DNA from 3 places in the Cytobacillus mangrovibacter genome. Region 3 is predicted to be linked to each of the others. Evidence: riboswitches for the same ligand, from Rfam matches in the RefSeq annotation. Region 3 holds a riboswitch; each other region holds the start of a gene.

Region 1 (4,292 bases), on a different contig from region 3:
AGAACTGTCTCAACTAATATGGCTGTTTTTGCGCCTATGATTGTACCTGATATACCAAGTATTTTCATTCGTAGTATCTCCTTTCCTTGGTGTTCCTCTTTTTACAGGAAATGTTTATTGCTCATTTTCAACATGCGAACAATAATAACCTAATTATACATTATCATACACTTTTTCTTCATAAATGCGAATTAAAACAACTTATGTATAAATTTAAGTTTATTCACAAAAAATAAGAAAAAGATAGTTGAGGTGAAACGTATGGGACTATTGAATTCGTTTAATGAGTGGAGAGCAAATAGATACGAAAAACATGTATCTCAAATGGAAGAGGAGAATAAATGTCCAGAATGCTATGGCCGAGGATTTTCCGTATACCCTGGGAACGAATATGCCTACCATGCCAATTTATTTGATTGTCCTGGCTGCAGCGGAAGCGGGCAATATTCAGATTGGGAAAACCAGATTGAATAAGAAAAGTGTCAACACCACAAAGGATATTCATCCCTTTTCGGTGTTGACACTCCCTATTTTAAGATGTAACCATTTGATTTCCGCCTTGTTTTTTTGCTTTATATTGAGCTTGATCGGCAGATTTCTTTAAGGTATCTACAGAAGAACCATTCATCGGATAGGTTGCAACACCTGAACTAATTGAAACAGTGATTTCACAGTCTGAAATTCTAATTGGATGCTGAGCTAAGTATTCCGCTAATTCTTCATAAATTTGGTCCACTCTATGTTGAGAAGAGCCCTTTATGATAATCATAAATTCGTCCCCTGCATAGCGGTAGCCTACGACATTTTCATCACAAATACTTTTGATCCCATCAGCTAAAACCCTCAAATATAAATCACCAATATCGTGGCCAAAGTTGTCATTTACCTTCTTTAAACGATCAGAGTCAATCATCATAAGGGTAATTTCTTGTCCTTCTGAGCTAATTAACTTGGATAAATCATTATGAAAGGCACGATGATTTTTCAATCCTGTCAATTCATCTGTTTGTGACATTAAATATATTTTCTCATAAAGTCTTGCTGTCTCTATTGAATTGATAACTTGATTCCCTATAATTTGCAGTAATTCTTCATGTTCCTTTCGATAGGCAAAGTCAGATACACTTTGTGCAGAAATCACTGCTTTTACATGATCATCAATAATTACGGGGACAAAAATGCCGGACTTTGTATCTGTTACTCCAAACGTTGTATCTGTTTGATCAAGACTTACTTTCCGGGGATGAACAATTTCTTTTGTTGTAATGGCTCTAGTAGTAAAATTATTCCCCATTTTTATATAATCTTGTGGATAGAATATGCCATTCTCCACCATAAAAATAAAGTGAATAAGTGGATTTCCTTCGGTGTATAACGCAATAAAAAAGGAATCTGTCGGCATTACTTGAGAAACCATTTCATATGCCTTTTTAAGCAGAACTTCTTCATTCAATGTTTTACTGCAAACTTGGGCAAAATCATGCAAAATGATGTAATGCTTATTTAACCAGCTCATATTTTCCATTTGTACATTTACTTTTTGTAATTGTGATAGTAAAGATTCAACAACCTGTTTATCGCTATCTTCGCCGACCGTGCGAATAATTTCCTTATAGGTATCCCCTGAGATAATATTTTTCTCTGTACCGATCTTTTTCAATAGTTTTGTAATGATCCCTAAGATTTGATGGATATTTTCCTTGTGTTTACCCATTTTTAACACTTCCAAAGATATATTTTCACAAAAAATAGACTAACCAAATACCGATTAATCTAACTCATTCATAGTTATACACGGTAGCTGGCTGGCATTGTCTAATGACTTTAGCCCCTCTAGCTTTGCGTCCTCATTTTTCAATGAATTTGCCTTTTCTATAATTAAATTGGAATTCTGAAAAGTCATAAAATGGTTGTATCTTTACTATATAGTTCTTAATAACCATAGTCAATTCATTTTCAATCAAAAAATGGGAAATAGGCAGAATTTTTTCAAGATTCCCTATTCTAGTTTCCGACTATTGTAGGTCAATTTGAAGTTATATTTTATCCCAATATATATATTATCATAAAATCAAATAGTTTAGCCATGCAAAGCTTTAAAGGGAAAATAAGGTATTCAACTATTTAAAGTGAATACCTTTTTCCTTTACCTATCACGTTATCCTATCCTACTTGTCTGCTAACAAACTTCTTCTTTTGAATATAAATGAGCCTCATTGACAAACAAACGCCAGCAGCAAGCAATCCAACTGTTAATCCAACCCAATAGCCTGTTGCACCTAGATCGGCAAAATGTGCCAGAATATATCCAACTGGCAAACAAATGAGCCAATAGGCGATTAGTGTAATAATAAATGAAATATTTACATCTTTATAGCCCCTTAATGCTGCCTGTGCCGTTGCTTGTATAGCATCCGATATTTGGAAGAATAGGGCATAAATTAAGAAATGGGCAGTTAAAGAAATAACGGCTGCTTCATTGGAATAGAATCCAGCCACTTCATAGCGGAACAGAACGACTAACAATCCTGTGAAGAGGGCTATTATAACAGATAGATAGATTCCTAACCAGCTATATGCTTTTGCATCCTTAAATCTCCCTGCTCCGACCTCATACCCAACTAGGACCGTTTGGGCCATTGAAATACTCATAGGGATCATATATAAGAAGGAGACAATATTTAAAGCAGCTTGATAAGCCGCAATCGTGTTAACATTATATTTACTTAGTAAAATAGTTACAACCGCAAACATACTTGTTTCAAAAAAGATGGATAGCCCCATTGGCACACCAATTTTCAGGATTTCTTTACATTTATCTAAAGAAAACTCTCTAGAATTTGAAAAGATATTGTAAACTGAAAATGGTTCTTTCGTTTTTATAATATATATCGTCATCCCCAATATTAACCAATAGGTAATAGCAGTAGCATACCCTCCACCTGCGCCCCCTAGTTCTGGGAAACCTAATTGACCAAAGATGAATACATAATTAAAAAATAAATTGATTGGCAAAGCCAATAACAAAATAACCATAACAACACGAGTTTTGCCAAGGGCATAAATAAATGACCTTAGAACATTAAAAGTAAAAAAGGGAATAATCCCAAAACTTAGGCCAACCAAATAGTTAAATGCTGTTTCATGCACTTGATCTGGCAGATTCATTGTCGTTAATAATGGATCTAAGAAAAAGAATCCAATAATAATAACGGCAACCGCAATCCCAACCGCTAAATAAATTCCATTCTTCACTATCGACGTAACTTCCCCCGTTTTCTTCTCGCCGAAACGCTGGGCCACAATGGGAGAAACAGCAAGCAAAATGCCGCTTAAGCCTGTAAATACTGGATTCCAAATGGATGACCCGATCGCAACACCTGCGAGTGCAGATGAATGATACTTGCCAGACATAATTGTATTAAAAAACACCATTGAAAACATTCCAAGCTGAGTGATCAGAATTGGAACCAATAAGATGAAGGTTTGCTTTATCTTTTCTTGAATAGTAAACGTTTGGTTCATAGCTATGGACTCCTTGAATAAAATATTCCTTATTAAAATAGTTATAATCTATCATACTCTATCAACCCTACTTTTCAAGTAAATTATCACTCTTTAATAGGATTCTAATAATGATAAATGATTGCGGTCTTTTTCAAACTGTCTTATGATAATAACAATATTAAAACATTGTATTCTTGCACCTGATTAACCTGGTAAAGGAGAATAGTTTAATGACCACTTTTGTAAATCAACAAGATGGTGTTTTTCCATCTGTGTGCCCCCTTGATTGCCCAGATCAATGCGGCTTACTCCTTCATAAAGAAAACGGAAAAATTGTAAAAGTTGATGGAGATCCGAATCACCCAGTAACCAAAGGGAATATTTGTAATAAAGTGCGAAATATGAAGGAAAGAATTCATAGCGAAAATCGCTTGAAATATCCAATGAAGCGAGTAGGCACCAAGAATGAAGGGAAATTTGAACGGATAAGCTGGGAGGAAGCAATTCAAACGATTACTTCTCACTGGAAAGAACTGATTCAAACGGCCGGTCCTGAGAGTATTTTGCCATATAGCTTCTACGGGAATATGGGGAATCTTACAGCGGAAGGAATGGATCGCCGCTTCTTCCACCGCTTAGGGGCTTCACAACTAGACCGGACAATTTGCCAGGCAGCAGGAACAACCGGCTATAAATATACGATGGGCGGAAATCTAGGGATCGACCCTGAAGATACGATTCATTCAAAGCTTATCATTTTCTGGGGCATTAATGCTGTGAGTACG
Region 2 (4,292 bases), on a different contig from region 3:
GATTACAGAAAAAGGTCTATGAGCATGGAGAGAATTTTCTTTATTTAGGAAACAGCTTCCCAATAAAGATTTTCCAAGATATAAATCTAACGCAAGACCATGTCGTGTTTGAGGGAGAAACATTGCATATATATGTGAAGCTTCTTGAGGATGAAAGAATAAAGCAAGCTTTAAAACGATTCTATTACAAACAATGTAAGTCATTAGTGGAGAAGAGTATTGCCTCCTATCAAAACAAATTTAAGGAAAAACCGCGTTCCATCCGTATATCAGATAGCAAAACTACGTGGGGAACCTGTGATTCAAGGAGGCAGTTAACTTTTAATTGGCGGTTGGCGATGGCACCTCGTGAAGTAATTGACTATGTAGTCGTTCATGAAATGTGCCATTTCGTTCATCTGAATCATGACCGCTCCTTCTGGCGCCTTGTTGGAAGTATCATGCCTGATTATAAAGACAAGGAGAATTGGTTAGCTTTATCTAATTGGAAAATGACTGTTTAGTATAAAATAATTCCCAATGAATTCTAATAGTAAATGATAATAATGGTTAGGAATTAAACGATTTGATAGGTATTGAATGAAAGAGCAAGAGAAATAAATAAGGGAGGAAGTACATGTTTTTTATCGGATTAACCATTTCGCTTATTTTACTTTTGTCGGGAATCGTTCTGCTTGTACAATCTTCTTATATAATAGGAGGCATTCTATTAGGTTCGGGCATAATTGTACTCATATTATTGATTCATTATTATCGAAAAAGAAATCGTAAAAAAGATAGCGGGATTTCGGATTGTTTGGATTGTGATATTCCTGTAATGAATTGTCCAAGTCTATCATCAATGAAAAAAATGGACTGTGATTGTGATGGAGATAAAGGATTTGATTGTGATTGTAGTCCCAATTGATTGACCTAACAATAGGGAGGAAAAAAACAATGAGGGAGCTTTTGATGACTGTCCCGTGTCATCGTATACCTGAAAGATGTCTTCACTTCAAAGGGAAGCCCATGCCCCTATGTACAAGATGCTTTGCAATGCTGCTTGGCTATCTTTTTACACCGATTGCTTTAGCTTTTCACATGGTCGTACCTTTGTGGGTCCCAATTATTTTGGCGGTTCCTCTTGTAATAGATGGATTTACACAGAAATGGAAGTGGAGGAAGAGTTCTAACCCTACTCGTTTTATAACCGGCATTCTTTTTGGAATTGGGCAATCACTATTTATTTCCATTATGATTTGGAGTATTGTTCAATTCTTTATATAGCGCTATAAAGATTATTGAGAGAGGATGGATAATTATGGAGATAACTGCAATAACAGAAAATGGCATAGGTATTGCTGTTGTAAAATCTAATGAAATCCTAATTAATGATGTTCAGTCGGCTTTGGATTTTATGGCAACAGTACAGTATGAATCAGGCTGCAATCGTATAATTATAAATAAATCAGCAATTTGTGAGGACTTTTTTCACTTAAAAACAAGACTTGCAGGAGAAATATTACAAAAATTTGTTACTTATCATGTTAAATTTGCAATAGTTGGTGACTTTTCTAATTATGAAAGTAAGAGTTTGAAGGATTTTATTTATGAGTGTAACAATGGTAAGGATGTATTTTTTGTTCCAGATGAAGAAAAGGCGATAGAAAAAATGATGAATGTTTAATTCATAATTCAATTCTTTATGGACATTAAAATAAACAATTCGACAAAGAGGTATGCGGAACAATTTAATCAATCAAATATTTAGGTGTGGGCAGATGTTCGTACAAGTTTTATTTGCTAATATTCATAAATACCTATATTATTATTTTTATATAGTAATAAGGAATTAGATAATTAATAAGGGGCAAATCTATTGAAAAATAGAGACGCAAAACTACAGGGGCTAAAGTATGGATTGATATACTATGCCAGCCAGTTGCTGAAAACAATTGTTTTCATTACTAGACCCTTCTATTTAGAAGGGTTATTTTTGTGTGAATTAGGTTAATATCACAGCTTTGACCATGACAATAATTAATAGGGAGAGAAACAAAATAATGAGGATAAGTGTAAGAAAAAAATTACTGCTCGGTTTTATTTCAATTATTATGTTAATAGCGATCATTTCAACTAGTTCCTATTATCAGTACGATATTATTAACAGAAATTATGCCGAAGCCATTGATGAAGGCCTTCAAAAAAATAAGCTTGTTTCTGAGATGCAGGAGTCCGTTTTATCAGAACAGATTGCTTTGCGTGGTTTTATTATTAGCGCAGATGAAACCAATATCAAGCGTTTTAATCAATCACATGATGAGTTTGTAAAAAGTTCAAAAGAATTTTTAAGTCTAAAGATTGATTCAAAGGCACAAAAGATAATCGAGGATTTAATTGAAGTAGAAGTGCAATACCGAGAAGTAGCTTTAGAGGCGATTGAATATAAAAAGACGGAACAATTGGATAAGATTACAGGATTAATGAAAATAAGAGGAAATGCCATCTCTAGCAGGGTAGCTGAAAATGTTGAAAAGGCCCTTCTTAATCAGGAATTGTCATTTAAAGAAATGAGTAAGGAACAATCGAATCAAATCACGCACATGAAAACCTTATTAGTTGTTATTTCCCTAGCTGCATATCTTATTGGAATCGCTGTTGCCATCTATTTAAGCAAAATAATCTCCAAGCCTGTTCAGCAAATTTCAAAATCGGCCGAGCAAATTGCTAATGGAAATTTGCGATTGGATGATATCAAGATCAAGAATAGAGATGAAATTGGTCAATTAGCAGACTCATTTAATCAAATGACCCATAATTTAAGGGAATTAATTGTACAGGTGGATCATACATCCGGACAGGTTGCATCTTCTGCTGAGGAATTGACTGCTAGTGCACAGCAAACGAATGCGGCAACCGAGCAGATTGTAACTGCCATTCAGGAGGTTGCTAGCGGATCCGAAATACAAGGGAAAAATACAGAAGATAGTGCGATAGCAGTGAATGAGATGGCTTTGGGGATTCAGCGAGTAGCGGAAAAAACGGCAACTGTGGCTGAATCGGCATCAGATACGACAAAACAAGCCGTTGTTGGCAATGATTCGATTATAAAAGTAATCGAGCAAATGAGGTCAATAAATAGTTCTACCGATGAAACGAACAAAGTAATTAAAGAATTAAATAGTAAATCAGCAGAGATTGGTCAGATTATTGATATGATAACGGGAATAGCAGAGGAAACGAATTTATTAGCTTTAAATGCTGCAATTGAATCAGCTCGAGCTGGTGAACATGGGAAAGGTTTTGCTGTTGTTGCAAATGAAGTGAAGAAACTGGCTGAGCAGTCACGAGCATCAGCAACCCAAATTGCTAACCTTGTACATGTCATTCAAAATGATACGGTGCGAGTTGCTGATATGATGGACAAAAATACAAATGAGGTCAATGAAGGAATGGATTTAGTACAGGACACTGGAAAAACGTTCGACTTCATTATGAAATCAATTGAGAATGTAAGTGATGAAGTTCAAGAGTTATCTGCTATTTCAGAGGAAATGTCAGCAAGCGTGGAACAGGTCAATTCCTCTATTGCCGAAGTTTCACTAATTGCAAAAGGGGCTGTTGGCCGTACAGGCGAGATAGCTTCTGCTTCAGAAGAACAGTTGGCATCAATGGAAGAAGTCACTGCGTCTTCATCCACATTAGCAAAAATGGCTGAGGATTTAAAAGGTTTGATTCGACGATTTACAATTTGATCCCAACTAATTGGATAGTCTTAAAAACAAGCGCTACTCATCGTAAATGAGATAGCGTTTTTTTATTCCTTTTTGTCAAATGTTATTAGTATAGTGAATACAGGCAAAATACTATTTGACAAATAATATTTTCTTTAATACATTTATAATATTCTATTAATTTATAATAATCTTAATTTAAATAATAGTATTGTAATATATTAAGCAAGAAAGTATAATACAATTCATAGATAAAAGACAGATGTCCATATAGGGTGGAATACCCTGAGGGTGTCAATTAATTAAATGAATCAATATACACAAATTGTTAGCAATATCAGAATTTTAACTAAGGGGGAACATCTATGAAGAGCTTATTCAAAAAGTGGAATCAAGTGAGCTTAGTCAAACAAATCATCATTGGTTTAATTATCGGTATTATTTTGGCTTTAGTTATCCCAGAAGTAGCCAAGCCTGTTGCTATTTTTGGTTCATTATTTGTAGGTGCTTTGAAAGCCATTGCACCAGTGCTTGTACTATTTTTGGTTATGTCAGCTATTGCTGGGCACAAAAGTGGCA
Region 3 (4,292 bases):
GGAATAGATTCATTTTGCCAATCATCAATGTATTGTTGGCAGAGAGTTGATCTAGTTTATACTGTTCACTTAGTTCGTATGGATGGAACCATTTTTTATTAATCATTAGTTCTGTAATTTCTTGGTGCATGGCAATACCTTGCATTAACTGTGTTCGTAAGAGGGTTCTAACATCAGGTGATGCAGACTCTGTTAATGCGACTGCAATATTCCGGACACCTTCTTTGGCACGAAGAAGGAAATCCATTGCAAATGTGGTATCAGCTAGCTCGGGTACATGTAACGAGTTTATAGGGTCTAAATAGTCATTATTCAATGAATTATACTTCCTTTCAATTTATTATTGGTGTTGGCCGGTTTTGAGGAACAGGAGCTTCAAAAGGTGCACGTTGATAAACTGCCTGTAATTCTCCAAGCGCTAGAATGGATTGTTCAACATCTTTTTGCATTAGTGCTCTCAAATCATGATCAAATACGAGTCCTTGCATTAGTTTTGATTTCGCTAAGCAAAGGGTTTTAAAATTGATAACTTCATGTAAATCTAATGATTCATGATCTGCTAATTTTTGATTGTCCATTTTTGGTTCCCTTCTTATTGATTTATTTATACAAAGGTATATTTCCAAATTCAAAATAAAATTATTATAAATTTTTTGCAAGAAGATGGATATATGACAACCTCCCTCTTTAAAGGTATGGAAGGAGTATTTATTCCAATTACAGATCCTGAATTATCCGCGAAATAGTAAATCTTGTATTCTATGGATATAATCCGATTTTATACTCTATTTTTCTGTGAAAATAAATCCCCCCTGGCCAACCCTGTATACTTTGGATCGGAGGTGGATATTCTAAAAATAACCTAAATATCGTTAAAAAGACTAGTCCAATTGAAAAGAGAAATTCTTATAGAATAAACCTTCCTAAAATAGAAAGTACTTTTACTCTAATGGAATTTGGTAATAGTTCTATAGGGAAATTAAAGAATAGGAATTTTAATGGAGTAATCGAGGATCTTAGTATTGGTGGTCTGAAGTTTCTAACGTCTTTTGAATTTCCTGTAAAATACAATATTATAATAAAAATTAATTTTACCTTCTACGGCGAATTATTTGATTTAAAAGGTAAAATCATGAGAAGAGAAGATTACATTAAAGGGAAATCAATTTCTTATGGTGTACAGTTTGTTGATTTATCTGTAAAAGACATAACAAGATTAAATTTAGCAATACACAATTTTCAAGTTGAAAATCGAGGCAAAATTGGTTGATGAATATTGAAGCCCTTTCACAATTGATATTCGTGCTTATATAAGAACAATAAATTGGGAATTTTCATATAGAAAATGATATTCAAAACCTTTTGACGTTTCTATATGGTAAATCCGTTAATAGCAAATTGTTAATTTCGTGGTCGTAACCAGGCTAGCAAATTGCTAACATTTTGCTAACGCAATCCAGTAAAAAATAGTAAAACCTCGTTAAAGATGTTACAGTCAGAATTTAACAAAACATTGATATACCGCACTCTACACACACTAGGTTAAAGATATTACACACTCTCACCTTAGGGGCGGCATGATGTAATCTGCCCGTCAAACCCTTGACATAAGGATCGGTTAGCAACACGAAAGTGGAATGCTAACCCTGAGAATTTTAACAGAAGCATCCCACAATTTGACCAAAACTTATGGGATGCTTCTATTTTTATTTTTTAAGTTTCAACGAAGATTTATTCAAACATTAAATAGAAATTAAATATTTACAAATCCCCCGGTATACCACCTTCGGCATAATTTTCCCAAAATTGACAAAATCATTTACTTAATATTATTCGTATAGTATAAATGAATTAACAAGGTAATAGGAAGAAGTGCTTAAGGTAAAAAGTAAACAACTGTAAACTGTAGTTTTACAAAAACTATTAGAACTAAATTATTTAGGCAAACTTATTGAAAGATAAGGACGCAAAGCTACGAGTCTAAAGTCTCAAAGGGACAATGATAGTCGGGTTGCCAGTAAAAAGTAAACATAGAAGTAAATGTTTATTTAAGGCTACCCATATAGGTAGTCTTTTTTTTATAAGGAAATCAGACTTTACAGAGAGGAGTGGACACTTTATTTTGAAGAGCAATGAAAAAATTAATCTATTATTAGTTGATGATCGGCCTGAAAATCTACTGACTCTGGAAGCAATCATTGAAAGAGAGGAATATAATTTAATAAAAGCCTTTTCGGGTGAAGAGGCGTTAAAACACTTATTAAAATACGACTTTGCTGCGATATTATTAGATGTTCAAATGCCGGGTATAGACGGCTTTGGTACAGCGAAAATCATTAAAGCAAGAGAGAAGACGAAAAATATCCCCATTCTATTTATTACTGCCAATAATCTTGACTCCGAGCATATTTTTACAGGCTACTCAATTGGAGCGATTGACTATATTCTAAAACCATTTGATCCAGTCATCTTAAAGGCAAAGGTGGAAGGATTTGTTCAACTCTACAAAATGAAACAACTTCTTATACAACAAGCTGAAGATTTGACTGAAAAGAAAAGAGAACTAGAGAAGGCTAATTCAGAGTTGTCTAATATGACAGCACAGCTGCGAATTTCTGAAGAACTGGCGAATGTCATTAATGAGACTTCCATTGATTCGATGATCATTGTCAATCAGGATGGGGTTATCTTAAAGGTGAATCCCGCAGCGGAGAAGATGTTTAAAAAAGATAAAGCGGCTATTCTAGGGGAAAACATAACCACACTTTTCACAGGTGTTGATACGGAAGAATATATTAACAGTGTTCTATCAGCCGTTAATCATTTGAATAATTTCATAGGGTACGAGAAATTAGATGAAGTAATTCTTACATTAAAAGATGGAACGGCTTTTCCTGCTGAGGTTCAGATTGGCAAACGCTGGGTTCATAATCGCTGTTTTATTGCCTGCACGATCCGGGACATTACCAATCAGAAGCAATACCAGGAAAAGATCACTTATATGGCCTATCATGATGGTTTGACAGAATTGCCAAATAGAAGATTTTTTAATGATCAATTAATCTTAAAGATAAATCATGCAAGGCAAACCAATCAGACATTAACAGTTATGTATTTAGATATGGATCGATTTAAATATATTAATGATTCACTTGGTCATATTATTGGTGATAAAGTTCTTCAAGAAATTGCAAAAAGAATAAAAGACAGTGTGCAAACATTAGGTTTGGTTGCGCGGGTGGGCGGTGATGAGTTCAATATCTTATTGCCGAATACAGATAGAGAGCATGCCTTGGAAATTGCAGGAAAAATATTAGAAGTATTTAAAGCTCCATTTTATATTGATAGTTATGAGTTATTCATTACCGTGTGTATAGGAATCAGTATTTTCCCTTATGATGGCGGAGATGAACAAATGTTAATGAAAAGTGCTGATGCTGCCTTGTATCGTGCAAAAGAACAAGGGAAAAATCAATATAGAGTATATCATTCTGGAATGGACATCCAATCCTATCGATCCTTTATGCTGCAGAATGATTTGCGTAAAGCAATAGAACGTGAAGAGTTTACACTTGTCTTTCAACCAAGGGTAGACATTGATCAGGGAACAATAAAAAGTGCAGAAGCGCTGATACGTTGGGAACACTTAAGCTGGGGGACATTATCACCTTCTGAATTTATTCCTTTAGCTGAGGAAACTGGCCAAATTGTGAAAATTGGAGAATGGGTACTTAGAAATGCCCTACAACAAAGCAGTGCTTGGCAAAAGAAAGGGTTGCCGCCTATTCGTGTTGCTGTCAATTTTTCAGCACAGCAATTCTTGCAAAAGGATCTTTATGAAACGATAAACGGAATTCTGATTGAAACTAATTTTAATCCCGAGCTATTGGAAATTGAGATTACAGAGTCCATTCTAATGGGAAATCAAACAACTATAACAAAGACATTAAATCAGTTAAGAAAATTAGGTGTACACATTAGTATTGATGACTTTGGTACTGGTTACTCCTCGCTGAATTATTTAAGACGTTTTCCGGTCGATACCATTAAAATTGATCGGTCGTTTATTAAAGATATATCAACTTTACCTAAAAATAACATGTTAATCTCCACGATTATTTCATTAGCAGATAGTTTAAACATGTCAGTAGTTGCCGAAGGTGTTGAAACGATTGAGCAGTTAAATATTCTAAGGAAGTATAACTGTAAGGTCATTCAAGGTTATCTATTTAGTCCCCCTTTATCACCATTAGATTTTGAATCATTTTTACAAAAAAGTGAGGAGAAATTAA

Evidence for each region. Region 3 has a riboswitch for cyclic di-GMP ahead of ACFYKT_RS19825 (EAL domain-containing protein). Riboswitches for the same ligand answer to the same signal wherever they lie in the genome.
Region 1: it holds a riboswitch for cyclic di-GMP, as region 3 does, so the genes downstream of both, ACFYKT_RS13875 (sensor domain-containing diguanylate cyclase) here and ACFYKT_RS19825 (EAL domain-containing protein) in region 3, are expected to answer to the same signal.
Region 2: it holds a riboswitch for cyclic di-GMP, as region 3 does, so the genes downstream of both, ACFYKT_RS20540 (methyl-accepting chemotaxis protein) here and ACFYKT_RS19825 (EAL domain-containing protein) in region 3, are expected to answer to the same signal.

What each region holds. Positions count from the first base shown of each region.
Region 1 covers NZ_JBIACJ010000007.1:78,956-83,247, reverse strand. The annotation lists gene ACFYKT_RS13885 (NADPH-dependent FMN reductase) at 1-68, opposite strand, end outside; gene ACFYKT_RS13880 (methionine aminopeptidase) at 262-474, shown strand; gene ACFYKT_RS13875 (sensor domain-containing diguanylate cyclase) at 533-1,714, opposite strand; cyclic di-GMP riboswitch class I at 1,794-1,878, opposite strand; gene ACFYKT_RS13870 (MATE family efflux transporter) at 2,164-3,525, opposite strand; gene ACFYKT_RS13865 (molybdopterin-dependent oxidoreductase) at 3,738-4,292, shown strand, end outside.
Region 2 covers NZ_JBIACJ010000018.1:42,806-47,097, reverse strand. The annotation lists gene ACFYKT_RS20560 (M48 family metallopeptidase) at 1-503, shown strand, start outside; gene ACFYKT_RS20555 (hypothetical protein) at 617-907, shown strand; gene ACFYKT_RS20550 (DUF2085 domain-containing protein) at 937-1,266, shown strand; gene ACFYKT_RS20545 (DUF4180 domain-containing protein) at 1,301-1,666, shown strand; cyclic di-GMP riboswitch class I at 1,839-1,929, shown strand; gene ACFYKT_RS20540 (methyl-accepting chemotaxis protein) at 2,043-3,734, shown strand; gene sstT (serine/threonine transporter SstT) at 4,079-4,292, shown strand, end outside.
Region 3 covers NZ_JBIACJ010000016.1:41,558-45,849, reverse strand. The annotation lists gene ACFYKT_RS19840 (spore coat protein) at 1-316, opposite strand, end outside; gene ACFYKT_RS19835 (spore gernimation protein GerQ) at 333-578, opposite strand; gene ACFYKT_RS19830 (PilZ domain-containing protein) at 806-1,270, shown strand; cyclic di-GMP riboswitch class I at 1,932-2,019, shown strand; gene ACFYKT_RS19825 (EAL domain-containing protein) at 2,123-4,292, shown strand, end outside.